4 regions of the Bacillus mesophilum genome follow, and region 4 is predicted to be linked to each of the others. Evidence: predicted binding sites of a transcription regulator. Region 4 holds the regulator's gene; each other region holds the start of a gene.
The links. The regulator LexA, encoded in region 4, represses DNA repair genes until DNA is damaged. The targets are predictions, from matches to a motif close to CGAACATATGTTCG.

Region 1 (3,635 bases), on a different contig from region 4:
CTGCACGGCCAATCGTTTGAATCAAAGATCTTTCTGAACGAAGGAAGCCTTCTTTGTCTGCATCTAAAATTGTCACTAATGATACTTCCGGAATATCCAATCCTTCTCTTAGGAGGTTGATACCTACAAGAACGTCGTATTTCCCTAGGCGAAGTTCACGAATAATCTCAATCCGTTCAAGGGTTTTTATTTCAGAATGCAGATACTGTACTTTAATGCCGATTTCCTTTAAATAATCAGTAAGGTCTTCTGACATTTTTTTCGTCAGCGTTGTGATTAAGACACGTTCATTGCGCTCGACTCGTTCATGAATCTCACCGATCAGATCATCAATCTGTCCTTCAATCGGACGGATATCAATTGTAGGATCGAGCAATCCGGTTGGACGGATAATCTGTTCAATCATCTCCGGTGTATGCTCCATTTCATATGGTCCAGGAGTTGCCGATACGTACACAATTTGACTGATATGCTCTTCAAATTCAGGGAAAGTCAATGGTCTGTTGTCCATCGCTGAAGGCAGACGGAAGCCATGCTCAACCAGAACGTTTTTACGGGCCTGGTCACCATTAAACATCCCGCGCACTTGAGGAATGGTTACATGAGATTCATCGACAACCAGAAGGAAATCCTTCGGGAAGTAATCGATTAATGTATATGGTGTTGAGCCTGGGGGCCTTAAAGTCAGATGACGGGAATAATTTTCAATTCCTGAGCAAAAGCCCATTTCTCTCATCATTTCTAAGTCATAACGAGTTCTCTGCTCGAGTCGCTGCGCTTCAAGCAAACGGTCATCTTCTCTTAAGACTTTTAGGCGCTCTTCCAGTTCTTTTTCAATATTCTCAATGGCTACGCGCATTTTTTCTTCACGCGTTACGAAGTGAGATGCCGGGAAGATGGCAACATGCTCGCGTTCACCGATAATTTCGCCAGTTAGCGCATCCACTTCACGAATCCGGTCAATCTCATCGCCAAAGAATTCAACGCGAATGCAATGTTCATCCTTTGATGCCGGGAAAATCTCAACTACGTCACCGCGCACGCGGAATGTACCGCGCTTAAAGTCAATATCATTGCGTTCGTACTGGATATCCACTAATCGATGAAGAAGCTGGTTTCTTTCGATTTCCATTCCTGTTCGCAAAGACAAAACAAGCTCCCTATACTCTTCCGGGGAACCTAAGCCATATATACATGATACACTCGCAATAATAATGACATCCTGTCTTTCAAAAAGGGATGAGGTTGCAGAGTGCCGAAGTTTATCTATTTCATCATTTATACTTGCATCTTTTTCAATAAATGTATCTGTTTGCGGAACATATGCTTCCGGCTGATAATAGTCATAATAGCTGACAAAATATTCTACCGCGTTATTCGGGAAAAAGTCTTTAAATTCGCTGTAAAGCTGTCCTGCTAATGTTTTATTATGAGCGATGACAAGCGTCGGTTTATTTACTTCTTTAATGACGTTTGAAATCGTAAATGTCTTTCCTGTACCTGTTGCTCCAAGCAGTGTTTGATGTTTCTTGCCAGCACGGATTCCTTCAACGATCTTTTGAATGGCTGCTGGCTGGTCTCCCTGTGGAGAATACTTGGATACTAATTCAAATTGGTCCTTCACTCAAAATCCTCCCGTTCAAATCCGTAATTGAAATCAGCTACTGTACAAATGCACATACTTTCAATTTGCATAAGGACCACGCTGCTGCATTTGTCAGTATTTAACTTCCATATCCATAACATCATTCTACCACAAACTCTCCTATACAAACCAACAATATGCGAACGGATATTCGTTTTTTTTATAATTCTTATGTTCTTTGATTCTTTTTGCCAATAAAAATACGAACAGAGCTCTTAATCAAATGATTGATTAGGCACTCTGTTCGCATGGAATGTTCAGGTAGTTGACTTTTTTAACTTGTTTTTCATCACTTGTGCATACCAAAATCCAACGGTCAGTGAAAATGCATCAATGACAATCAGCCAATAAGAGTCTGTATACCCTTTGTACACAGAAGCTGCAATTAAGGCCACAGTCAAGACTAGTCCGATGACGCGATTATATGTCACTCTTGTAAAAAATAAGACCAATAAGCCCGGCAGGATAAATGCTGATAAGTATTTTAATGCCATATATCTACACCTTCTTTGTTCACAAAATGTACACACTCTTACAATAGCTCTTGTTCTCTTTGAAAACAAGTATTTTATGGTGGTGTTGGAGATGCTAATAATGAAGAACATTTAGATGGAGGGTTATCTATGGCACGAAGACGACGCCCGCTCGTACCTGAAGCGAGGTCTGGACTTGATGAATTGAAGAGCAAACTGATGGGTACACAAACCGGAGAAGAAGCAAAATATGAAGCCGCAAAGGAAGTAGGTGTTCCTCTTCAAAAGGGCTATAATGGAAGACTTACATCTGTGGAAGCCGGACAGGTTGGCGGCAGACTCGGCGGCAGCATGGTAAAAGAACTCGTCCGTTTGGCGCAGGAGGAACTGAAGAAAAAGGAATGAGAAACTTTTAATAAGAAAGCTGCTGAATTTCCTCAGCAGCTTTCTTATTTTAAACCGGCAATTAGGCTGACCTAACCGCAGGCTCAGCTTTGACAAACTTAATAAAGATCAGACGAACGAGCGGCCCCATTATTAGAATCTGAAGCGGCAATGCCATCAGCAGATTTTTACCGAACACTGCTAGATATGACATAAAGATTTGATCAGAAATTCCGTTATGCAGACTGGACATAATCAAACCATAAATAGACATAAAAAACGCCATTCCTAAAACCATACAAACGGATATGGCCAGGACTTTGAAAATGGCCTTGTTTGTATTGGCCGTCAGTTTCATTGCAATTCTCTTCGCCATAGGACCTACTAAATATAAATCAAGGATAAGTGCAATGATAAAGCCAATGGCAAAGTTTGCTGCAGCATCCATAAACGTCATTTTTCCTAATGTGCCGTTCAGATAAAAATTATAAAATGTCATAACCAATACCATTCCAAAACACATCATTAAACCAAATTGTACACTTTCTTTTTTCGTTGTTGGCAATTCCATCATCCCTTCTTTTTAACACTTTCTGATTATACTTATAGGGAAATCCTCTTCGTAAGTGAACATTTTGTGAACAATTGGTTAGGACACTGTTTTTTTTACATGTTTTTATTGACATCATTTAAAACTCTAAGTAAAAAAAAAGAGCCCTGCATTCATGCAGAGGCTCCTTTAATCAAATAGGTGGTATTTCCGATTGGGCCAATTTTCTGGTCCTAAAAAATTTCACTGTATTAACGAAAATGGTTTTAGCGACAGCATACGTTGGCACTGCAAGAATCATACCGAGGATTCCGGCTAGATTACCTGCAACAAGCAACAAGATTATAATCGTTGCTGGATGCGTATTTAAGCTTTTTCCTAAGATTAAAGGTGAAAGGACATTTCCTTCAATTTGCTGTGCTACCACAATTACGATTACAACCAGAATTGCTTTACCAGGTGAGTCAAATAAGGCAACAATAACAGCTGGGGCTCCGCCTAAAAACGGTCCAACGTAAGGAATAATATTTGTTACAGCCACAATTAAGGCCATGACCAGCATATAAGGCAAATCAATAATCCA
Region 2 (3,635 bases), 270 kb from region 4:
ATATGGGGGTTATTTTCTAATGCCTTTGATCCTGAATTAACGCATCATGCATTTACTTCTTTTGAAACAAGACAGAAAATAATTCGCCAGCTACTGCATTATAGTCAAATTTATAAGCTGGATGGAATCAATATCGATATTGAAAATGTGAACCCAGAAGATGGCCCTCTTGTAACCCAATTTATGCGAGAAGCGACCCCCTATTTTCATGATGCGGGGTTAACGGTTTCAATGGATATTACCTTTATCGCCAGCGGAAATTGGTCTGCTTTTTACGAACGGGAAAAGCTCGCTGATATTGTCGATTATTTAGTCGTGATGGCTTATGATGAACACTGGGGAACGTCACCGGTTGCTGGCAGTGTTGCCTCTTTTCCGTGGGTTGAAAGCAACTTAGAAAAGTTATTGGAAATCGTTCCAAACGAGCGATTAATCCTTGGTGTGCCTTTATATGCCAGACTCTGGAAGGAAACAGAAGCAGGAGAAGTATCTTCTGAGGCCCTTTCTATGGCACAAGTGCAGGAGTGGTTAGCAGAGTATGATGTCACCCCTGAATATGATCCAATCAGCGGTCAAAACTATGCCGAATACTATGATGAATCACAGAAAGCTACCTTTAAGATTTGGCTGGAGGACTCATTATCCTTACAAAAACGGGCAGATTTAGCAGTTAAACACGAACTTGCAGGCGTTGCCAGCTGGTCCCGCTTCTTTGCAGATGAAACGGCTTGGAGTGCATTAGCTATTGAAGATGAACACGCAGAAGAAAAACAGTAAGAACTTGCATTCAATTGATAAATAAGGGTAAGGTTATAGTAAAAGATTCATACGGGAGGTCCTTACAATGACAATAGAAATTCCAAGCCGTGAAGAAATAGGAAAAATTTTAAAGAACGCAAAACGAATTGCTGTGGTAGGTCTAAGTGCTGATCCAGATCGTACATCCTACATGGTTTCAAAAGCGATGCAGGATGCTGGTTATGAAATTATCCCTGTGAACCCAAATGTAGATGAAGTGCTTGGAATGAAAGCAGTAGCATCTTTAAAAGATGTTGAAGGGCACGTGGATATTGTTGATATTTTCAGAAGATCCGAATATCTGCCTGAACTTGCAAAGGAATTCGATCAAATAGACGCTGATGTATTTTGGGCACAGCTTGGCGTTGCCAATGAGGAAGCGTATGATTTTCTAAAAGAAAAAGGCTATACTGTGATCATGGACAGATGTATCAAAGTAGAACACGCAATGACAAAATAATGTGAACTGTCAGGACACATGAGACTATTTCGGTCTCATGTTTTCTTTTTCTATACAGCAGAAAATCCTATTATATTGCAAACGCATCCTATATGATCTTTTTGTTTTTTCTATGAATTATGCATAAGTCATTTGCCAAAACGAAATAAATAGATAAAATAAAGCATAGACGTTTCAAGACAATATGGTAAAATACCAATTGCGAACGTTTGTTCTTAACTGTGAAAATTTAATCATTTTAAAGGAAAATGCTTTTCTAAAAACGAATACGATTACGAATGCTCTGGTAAAAAAATAGAACAGAGCAGGTACAGAAAGAATCCACATTTTCAGAATGTATTCAACTGACTTGGCTGGATCTTTCTTTTGGAAGTATGAAAGGGGTATGATTGTGGCAACGAATCAAGGAAACTTTGATTATAATGATGATGCCATACAAGTGCTGGAGGGACTGGAGGCTGTCAGAAAACGGCCTGGTATGTATATCGGCAGTACAGATAGCAGAGGGCTTCATCATTTAGTATATGAAATTGTCGATAACTCAGTAGACGAAGCACTTGCAGGCTTTGGAGATCATATAATTGTCAAGATACATAAAGATAACTCCATAAGCGTTCAGGATAAAGGACGCGGGATGCCTACTGGAATGCATAAAATGGGAAAGCCTACACCAGAGATTATCTTAACCGTGCTTCATGCGGGCGGGAAGTTTGGTCAGGGAGGATACAAAACGAGCGGCGGATTGCACGGAGTTGGTGCTTCGGTTGTGAATGCTTTATCAGAATGGCTTGTGGTTAAAATTCGACGCGATGGTTTTGTCTATGAGCAGCGGTTTGAAAATGGCGGAAAACCCGTTACAACGCTTGAAAAGGTTGGAAAGACAAATCAAACCGGCACAATCATTCATTTTAAACCAGATCATACGATCTTCTCTGCAACCACTTACAACTATGAAACATTATGTGAACGGTTAAGAGAATCAGCATTTTTGTTAAGAGGAATGAAAATTGAGATCATCGATGAACGCAATGCTGTTCAGGAGCTTTTTCATTATGAAAATGGCATAGAGGCATTTGTTCAATATTTAAATGAAGAAAAAGATGTGCTCCATCCGGTTGTCAGCTTTGCAGGTCAAAACGGCGGCATCGAAGTCGACTTTGCTTTCCAATTTAATGATGGATACTCAGAAAATGTATTATCTTTTGTCAACAATGTCCGCACAAAAGACGGCGGTACACATGAAGCCGGTGCAAAAACAGCTATCACAAGAATCATTAATGAATATTCACGCAAAGTGAACCTGCTTAAGGAAAAAGATAAAAACCTGGACGGTGCTGATATACGTGAAGGCTTTACCGCCATTATCTCTGTAAGAGTACCAGAAGAGCTTTTGCAATTTGAAGGTCAGACAAAAGGCAAGCTAGGCACAAGTGAAGCCCGCTCTGCCGTGGACTCTGTTGTTTCAGAGCATTTATCTTATTTCCTGGAAGAAAACCCGGAAACAAGCTCTCTGCTAATTAAAAAGGCTATTAAAGCGTACCAGGCCAGAGAAGCTGCACGTAAAGCGCGCGAAGATGCAAGAAGCGGTAAAAAACGCAAAAAAGGCGAAGCGGTGCTCTCCGGAAAATTAACACCGGCACAGTCGCGAAATCCGCAAAGAAATGAATTATATCTGGTTGAGGGTGATTCTGCCGGAGGATCTGCTAAACAAGGACGGGACCGCCGTTTCCAGGCAGTACTACCGCTGCGTGGTAAAGTTATTAATACGGAGAAAGCCAAACTCGCAGATATTTTTAAAAATGAAGAAATCAATACAATTATTCATGCAGTTGGTGCCGGAGTTGGCGCAGACTTTACGCTTGAAGATGTCAATTACGATAAAATTGTCATTATGACAGATGCCGATACTGATGGTGCACATATACAAGTGCTTCTTTTAACCTTCTTTTATCGCTATATGAAGCCACTAATTGAAGCTGGCAAGGTGTTTATTGCCCTTCCGCCTCTCTATAAGGTGAGCAAAGGATCTGGAAAAAAAGAGCAGATTGAATATTCATGGAGTGACGATGACCTTCAGGATGCAATCAAAAAGATCGGTAAAGGCTATATGATACAGCGTTATAAAGGACTAGGTGAAATGAATGCGGATCAGCTTTGGGAAACTACGATGGATCCTGAAACAAGAACACTGATACGGGTAAAAATTGATGATGCCGCTCGTGCTGAACGCCGCGTTACTACCCTTATGGGCGATAAAGTTGAGCCGCGCAGAAAATGGATTGAATCCAATGTAGCGTTTGGTCTTGAAGAAGATGGAAGCATACTTGAAAATGAAAATATTTCTGTTGCAGAGGAGGGTGTTGAAGGTTGAGTTCTG
Region 3 (3,635 bases), on a different contig from region 4:
TCAGTATAGATTCCCACTGGGTTAAACAAGAAACATAAATTATAAGAAAATCAGTGCCCTCAACGAAGTGACGAGGAGGCTCAGCTTGCTCCCCGCGGAAAGCGAGGGTCCGCAGCGCAATGGAACGGACTTGATTAAATACCGAAACTAAGATATTGAATATTCGTGTTTTAGAAATATTAATTTCGATTTGTCCCATCCTCTTAGTAGAGAATGATCTAAATATCCATTGTTGTTTTAGAATGAAGAGAAGAGCTCTCATTCTTCCTCTTTTTTCCGGCCAAAATACAGCACGCCTAAACACCAAAAGCCAATCATCAGGAGTGTGACTGCAATTAGAACAGGGATAGCGCCAAATTGAATAATAAAGGGGACAGCGGCCGAAGTGATAAGGCCTCCGCCGAGCATGGGCTCAAATAGAATTTGCTTATAGCCGAAGCCAGTCAGTGCAGGTGTTTTATTGTCTGAGTCAGCAATTCGGATCAGCATGATACCTGTTGCAGCCACACCTACTCCTTGGCCGAAATCTCCAATCCCCCGTTCAAACCAATAATTTGGAATCATTCGGGGAGCAAGATACAAGAATAATAGTAGATTGACCATAATTCCGGCTGCAGCGAAAATAATAAACGGAAGCAGATTCTCTCCAATTACTTGGAGACTGAGAGACGCCATCGCACTAATAATCAAAAAGTCGAGCGCAACACCTTGGATGCGATTAATGGTTTCGCGATCTGTCAGTTTATGAGAATCGAACCGTCCAAGTAAAAGTTGAAGGAGGATTCCGCCAAGCATGGCAAAGGGAAAGAGCGGCACATACTGAAATAAATAAACATCATAGGCGCTTCCGTATGTAGCTTCCTCCAGCCAGATGAAACCTTCCAATAAAATATATCCTATGAAAATAGCAATCCCAATAAAGCCCAGATGAAGAGCATACGGTTCAATAGACATAGGTGAAGTCGTCTTAAGACCGGCACCTTCCCGATTTTCTTCTTTAATAATGCCAGAGCGCTGCTCGACAGAGATTTCATCGGGATGATCCAATATCTTTGTTTTTCCTTTTCGTGCTGCCCAATTGATTAAAGCCATCCCAATTATAACTCCAGATAATATCGCTACTGTAGCAAGTCCGATCGCTAGGTCATATCCTTCTGGAAATCCTAACTCTTCAAAAGTGCTTTGCAGACCTGCAGCCGTGCCGTGACCGCCTACAAAACTGATTTCGAGTAAGGCGCCAGCTGCAGGGTTTAAACCGAAAAGAGGTGTCATAACTGTAATAGTAAGCAGAATTCCAACAACATAAAGAGCTAAAGAAATAGTGTAGCCTAATGCAGTATGTGGTCCGCCAATTTTCCAGATTCTCTTTGGTTTCGGCAAGGAAACTCCGATAAATAGGCATGCGAAAACCACATTAATCAGCAGTCCCGGCAAATCTGCCCAGACCTCCACAATTTCCTCTGTAAATAAACCAGACTCTAAACGGCTGAAACCAAGATTGCTTACGAGTCGGCCGAGCACCTCAGGACCCAGAAGCAAAGCGAGAAAACCGCCGATCAGTGATGCCGGTAAAAACAACTTTTGCAGAATACTAATCTTCAACCGAACCCACATTGCCAGAACAAGTAAAATTGCCAAAAGAACAAGCGCAAAACCAGCAACTCCTAAAGACATGAAAAAAAATCACCCTTTCCCAAATAACTGCTTATAGTGTTAATACCTTTTTCATTAAGGCTGAAACACCTTTGTGAACAAGTAATCAAAAGCAGAGTGGGATTCTAGAGAAAAACTCATGATAAAGGATAATATTGTAAAAAAGGAACATTTGTTCTAAAATGAAGTAAAATCGTTATAGGAGGCGAATTCTTTTGAGACCAGTTCTTACGAAGGGTATAAATATTGATACTTTTAAAGAGTACTATTGGCTAAAAGCTGAACTGCAAACATTTTGCAGGGAAAATGGCATCAGTGCTTCAGGTTCGAAAATGGAGATTGCTGAGAGAATAGAAATCTATCTTCAGACTGGAGAGGTCAGAAAACCTGGTAGAAATTCAAACATAAGAAAGAAAGCGGAGTCAAAGGGTGATTTGAGTCTTGATACTGTTATTACAGAAAATCATCGCTGCAGTCAGGATGTAAGAGCCTTTTTTAAGAGTGTTATAGCAAATTTTCATTTTTCTACATATATTCAAAACTACTTTAAAAGTAATATTGGAAAAACATATCGTGATGCTGCAGATGCCTGGCATGAGGAAGAAAAAAGAAAGAAAGCCCCTTCTTATAAGAAGGCTATTGCCCCTCAGTTTGAATATAATCAATTTATTCAAGACTACTTTTCTGATTTAAGAAACAGAGGAAGAAGCCGCAATGAAGCAATCGAAGCGTGGAATGAAATCAAAAAGCGTCCTGGCAGCAACAAGTATGAACCTAATTCTTAACTAGTAAAGTTAATGAAGTGCTTAGCGTCTCTATATCAGGTCATATATTATACTAATATAGATATTTTTATAGATGAAGAAACTGGTAATAAAAAAACCCACAAAAACCTCGGCATATTAGTGAATTTATTTTAAATTTCACCGATATGTAAAGTAAGCTACAGCTTAGAAAATTTAAAGGGGAATAATCTATGAAAAAACGTGCATCAAGATCAGCAAACATTCGCACTAAATTTATTTTATACTTTTTATTAATTGGATTAATTCCTCTTGCAGCTGCTTCTTACCTTATTTATGAAACAAGCAGTAAGGAAGTTGTTTCAAATGAGAAAGAGTGGTTAGGAGCGGAAACAGAGAATACAGTTTCAAGCATGGAAGATTGGATTTTAAAGAGATTAGATGAAATAACGATTATTTCAAAATCAAATGCCATTATCAATGGAGATTTAGAAGAACGCAGTCAGATAATGAGTGTTGTAAAAGAACAAGATCCAAATTATGAGACAGTTGTTGTCACTGGAAAGGATGGAATCGTTGAGGCCCATACAACCGCAAGTAATGTCGGGACATTAGATTTATCAGACCGGGATTATTTTATAAACGGGATGAAGGGAGAGCAAACGATTTCAAATGTAATCGTATCGAAAGCAACAGGAAATCGGATCATTGTTGTTGCTACGCCAATTACATCCCAGCAGGGAGATGTAATTGGCGTAGTTTCTGCCTCCGTTAATTTTGAAAGTCTTGTGCAGCAGTTTTTAGAAGATGAAGAAGGAGCAAATAATGGCACATATCCTGTCTTAATTGATCAGGAAAATGTCATTCAATATCATCCTGAAACAGATTTAGTTGGGAAAAGGGTGGATGAAGCCGCGTTTTCTGCTGATTTAGCGAATCTTTTACAAGAGGGGAAAACAGCTAGCGGGACAAAAACAGTTCAAGAAAATGGAGAAGATCTGTTAGTTTCTTATGCCCCATTGCAAGCTGGAGGATTTGGCATCTACTTATTTACACCTTTAGATGTTGTTTTAGCAGTTACGGATAGCATTAGAAACATAGCGATCATTATTATGATTGCTGCTTTTATCCTAATTACTCTAGCAGCTGTTCTCATTGCGAATGGAATCAGTAAGCCAATTAAACAATTAACAGGACAAGTTCAAACCATTGCAGCAGGTGATTTAACCGGAGAAAAGC
Region 4 (3,635 bases):
TATATTCCTGATAACGCCTATGTACGGTAGCTTTTGATATGTTATAACCAAACCCTCTTAAGGTTGCCGCGATTTCAGAAAAAGTTAACTCATTTTTACGTAAACGGACAATTTCAGATATTGGCACTTCAATACGTTCTCTTCCAGCGTTTTCACCTTGGTTAGCTAAGTTTTTTTGGGGCTGATATCCTTTTTCGACCGCTCTTTGCATTCCGCGTTTAATTTTCACATTATGCAGCTTTCGTTGATATTCCTCAACCATTCCCACTATCTTCAGTACCATTGAGTCTGATTCTGAAAGCTGTAATTCCCCGTTATGCGAAACGCTAAATAACTTGATGTCCTCTTTCAGAATACAATGAAGAATGGCTATTTTGGCATTCCCCCTGCCCAGCCTTGTTTCATCCTGGATTAAGACTGCCTGAATATCCTTTTCTTTGATTAGCGATAGCAATTCAAGAATTCCTTCTCGCTCAAGGTCATATCCGCTTGCCTTTTCTTTTATAATTCTAGCTGGAAGAAATCCGTTCTTACTTGCCAGATGAAGCAATTCCTCTTCCTGCCTCTGCAAAGAGGATTCCTGAGTATCTTTATTTGTACTGACACGGCAGTAAATAATTGCATTCATGTATTGCACCTTCTTCTATTAGTTCCTGTTCCTATTCACGGCTGGCCAATTCTGTTATATATTGATCTTCATCAGCTTTTACTGGAATCGAAACAGTATCACCAGGATGAATTTTTCCATTTGTAATGCCATTATGAGTTTCCATCCATTGAACAAATTCAGCAGTAGAAAAATGATGTTCCTCTGCAAATTGTTCAGCAATCCCCCATAGAGAGTCATTTTCATTAACAGTTACCATCATATATTGATCGTCTTCCTGATCTTCTAATTGAAAAGAAAGAATAAGTGAGCCTGTAATACTTAAAAATACAAGAATAATAGCATAGCAATAAGAATTCCACAATTTTTTCATAGCCTTCACCTCATAAAGAATGTATGTTCGTATTTGTTACGATTATTATAATACGAACATTTGTTTTGGTCAACATAAAATTCGAACTTATGTTTGTATGTGTTTTAAAAGAATGGTATAATAAGGACAAGATATTAATAAAGGGTGCGTGATCCAATTTGAAACTATCAAAAAGACAGCAGGATATTTTGGAATTTATTAAAGATGAGGTCCGACAAAAAGGGTATCCGCCTTCTGTAAGAGAGATTGGGGAAGCTGTTGGACTTGCTTCCAGTTCTACAGTGCATGGCCATTTAGCCAGACTTGAAAGCAAGGGATTAATTAGAAGGGATCCTACAAAGCCTAGGGCAATTGAAATATTGGATCTTGAAGAAACTCATATCCCGAAGGTAAATACGATTAACGTACCTATTGTCGGAAAAGTTACTGCCGGGCAGCCTATTACTGCAATCGAAAATGTCGAAGAGTACTTTCCTCTTCCAGAGCGTCTTGCGCCACCAGATGAGCATGTTTTCATGCTGGAGATTATGGGTGATAGTATGATAGAAGCCGGCATTTTAGATGGTGACTATGTTGTAGTTAAACAGCAAAGCACTGCTAATAATGGTGATATTGTTGTCGCAATGACTGAAGATGACGAGGCTACTGTTAAGCGTTTCTTCAAAGAAAAAGACTACTTCCGGCTTCAGCCAGAAAATTCAACTATGGAACCAATCATCCTCCGCCATGTTTCAATTTTAGGAAAAGTTACTGGTGTTTATCGCCAAATGCATTAATATGGCAAACAGAGCATGCAGAATACCTGCATGCTTTTTCTTTTATCAGCAAAAAGGAATTAAACAAATATAGTTATTTGAACTATTTTTATCGTTGATTCTGGCCCGTCAATAGCCTTTATTCATTGCCACGATATAAAAATCACCAAACCGAACTTTCGTTCTATACGTGAGGTTCAATATATATGCCGCATCACCTATATAGTTATCTGAAAATTCGATATAATTAACCATGCTATTTTTGGAAAATTCCTATATACTGGTAATACAACATGATTCTAACTAAGGTCGCTTCAAAAAATCTCGGATTTAGGAGTGTGAAGGGCTATGTTATTGAACATGTTACTGTCTTTCTGTATCGGTGCATTTGTCGGTGTAGCTGCACATATTCAAAAAAACGGCAAGCTGATCAAGCCGCGCAAAACAAAACGATTTATCTATCTGGGATTTTTTGAAGATGTTATTATGGGGGCATTAGCAGCTGTACTAGTGGTCTTATCTGCAAATCCTGAATCTGTCATAGCAGTTATTGTTACTGCCATGATCGCTGGACTAGGCGGAGAGGCTATCCTAAAAGGATTGGACTTATTAAAGATGCGAGAGAAAAAAGAATAGGCGTGCAAGTCTTTTGCACGCCTCATCCTTTCTAACGTCGATGCTCTACCAGGTCAATAACACCTAAAACCACGTGTGCAAGTCCAAATCCAAATAATGTGTTAGCCATCATTTTGTTGCTGCCACGCTTTTGCTTAAGTGCATATCCAGTTGCTGTTACAGCCGTACCTAGTGCAGTTGGAATCATACCTTCACGAATGTTCATGTATTTCCCTCCACATCGATGTTAGTAGGCGTTATTTCTTTCACCCAAAGATAGTATCGGCTTTCTTATCTTTAATCACTCATGTAAAATACTCCAATTTTGCATTAGGAAAAAATTTCTCCATATAAGCGTATAAGCTTTTTTGGATTTCCTCTTGTTCGTCTTTCTGATAAATATACTTGCCTATTCCGTATTTTCCCCATTTATAGCGTCGTTTTTCCTCATCTAACTCCAGCTTTGTCATTGGGTAGTTTTTCTGAATCACCTTTTTTGCTGGCTTGGTGAAGCGGTGCTGGATAAATTCAAATGTAATATCCTTTTTCGCATCCTCAGGTAATTCATCATGAAGGCGTTCAAACATATGGTAATATCCGTCCTGCCATCCTTCATGCAGATAAATTGGCGCAACGATAAATCCTAGAGGATAGCCTGCTCTAGCTACTTTCCCTGCTGCTTCAATTCTCTTTGCCAGCGGTGATGTGCCAGGCTCAAAATTTTTAATAACATAATCGGCATTCACGCTAAAACGAAACCGGGTTTTTCCGTTGTGCTCTGCATCGAGCAGATGATCAACATGATGAAATTTTGTAACAAAGCGAAGTTTTCCGTGTTCGGACTTGCCGAAATGTTCAATAGCTCTTTTTAAACTATGTGTCAGATGATCAATTCCAACAATATCTGATGTACAGGATGCTTCAAACCGTGTAATCTCTGGTGATCTTTCTTCCATATACTTATCTGCTGCATCCAAGATTTCATCCACATTGACATAAGTTCGAATATATGGCTTGCTTCCCATCGTCGTCTGCAGATAGCAATAATGGCAATGTCCCATACAGCCAGTGGCAAATGGAATGGCATATTCCGCAGAAGGTTTCGAGGTATCAAACTTTAAGGTTTTCCTAATACCAACCACTAATGTGGATTTCGCCACTCTGTACTTTTGAAAATCATTCTCTCCCGGTAAATTGCGGATTTGATTATGGGATGTTGTATAACGGATATCCAGACCCATTTCCTTAAACCGATCGTATAAAGTTTCTCCTAAAGGATAATCAA

Region 1: uvrB (excinuclease ABC subunit UvrB) is a predicted target of LexA. The motif match lies at 1,786-1,799, and genes of this name have one in related genera.
Region 2: parE (DNA topoisomerase IV subunit B) is a predicted target of LexA. The motif match lies at 1,461-1,474, and genes of this name have one in related genera.
Region 3: F7732_RS09780 (DUF6434 domain-containing protein) is a predicted target of LexA. The motif match lies at 1,819-1,832, and genes of this name have one in related genera.

Annotation. Positions count from the first base shown of each region.
Region 1 is NZ_WBOT01000003.1:420,756-424,390, reverse strand. Features, by position in the region: gene uvrB (excinuclease ABC subunit UvrB) at 1-1,624, opposite strand, end outside; gene F7732_RS11670 (CsbA family protein) at 1,903-2,139, opposite strand; gene F7732_RS11665 (alpha/beta-type small acid-soluble spore protein) at 2,269-2,523, shown strand; gene F7732_RS11660 (DUF2798 domain-containing protein) at 2,585-3,067, opposite strand; gene F7732_RS11655 (AI-2E family transporter) at 3,246-3,635, opposite strand, start outside.
Region 2 is NZ_WBOT01000001.1:838,967-842,601, forward strand. Features, by position in the region: gene F7732_RS04160 (glycosyl hydrolase family 18 protein) at 1-777, shown strand, start outside; gene F7732_RS04165 (CoA-binding protein) at 845-1,258, shown strand; gene parE (DNA topoisomerase IV subunit B) at 1,644-3,629, shown strand; gene parC (DNA topoisomerase IV subunit A) at 3,626-3,635, shown strand, end outside.
Region 3 is NZ_WBOT01000003.1:60-3,694, forward strand. Features, by position in the region: gene F7732_RS09775 (sodium/glutamate symporter) at 259-1,674, opposite strand; gene F7732_RS09780 (DUF6434 domain-containing protein) at 1,869-2,438, shown strand; partial or broken gene F7732_RS23420 (cache domain-containing protein) at 2,810-3,635, shown strand, end outside.
Region 4 is NZ_WBOT01000001.1:572,803-576,437, reverse strand. Features, by position in the region: gene F7732_RS02855 (YneB family resolvase-like protein) at 1-628, opposite strand, end outside; gene yneA (cell division suppressor protein YneA) at 660-980, opposite strand; gene lexA (transcriptional repressor LexA) at 1,139-1,756, shown strand; gene F7732_RS02840 (DUF4257 domain-containing protein) at 2,084-2,371, shown strand; gene F7732_RS02835 (asparagine synthase) at 2,403-2,576, opposite strand; gene splB (spore photoproduct lyase) at 2,656-3,635, opposite strand, start outside.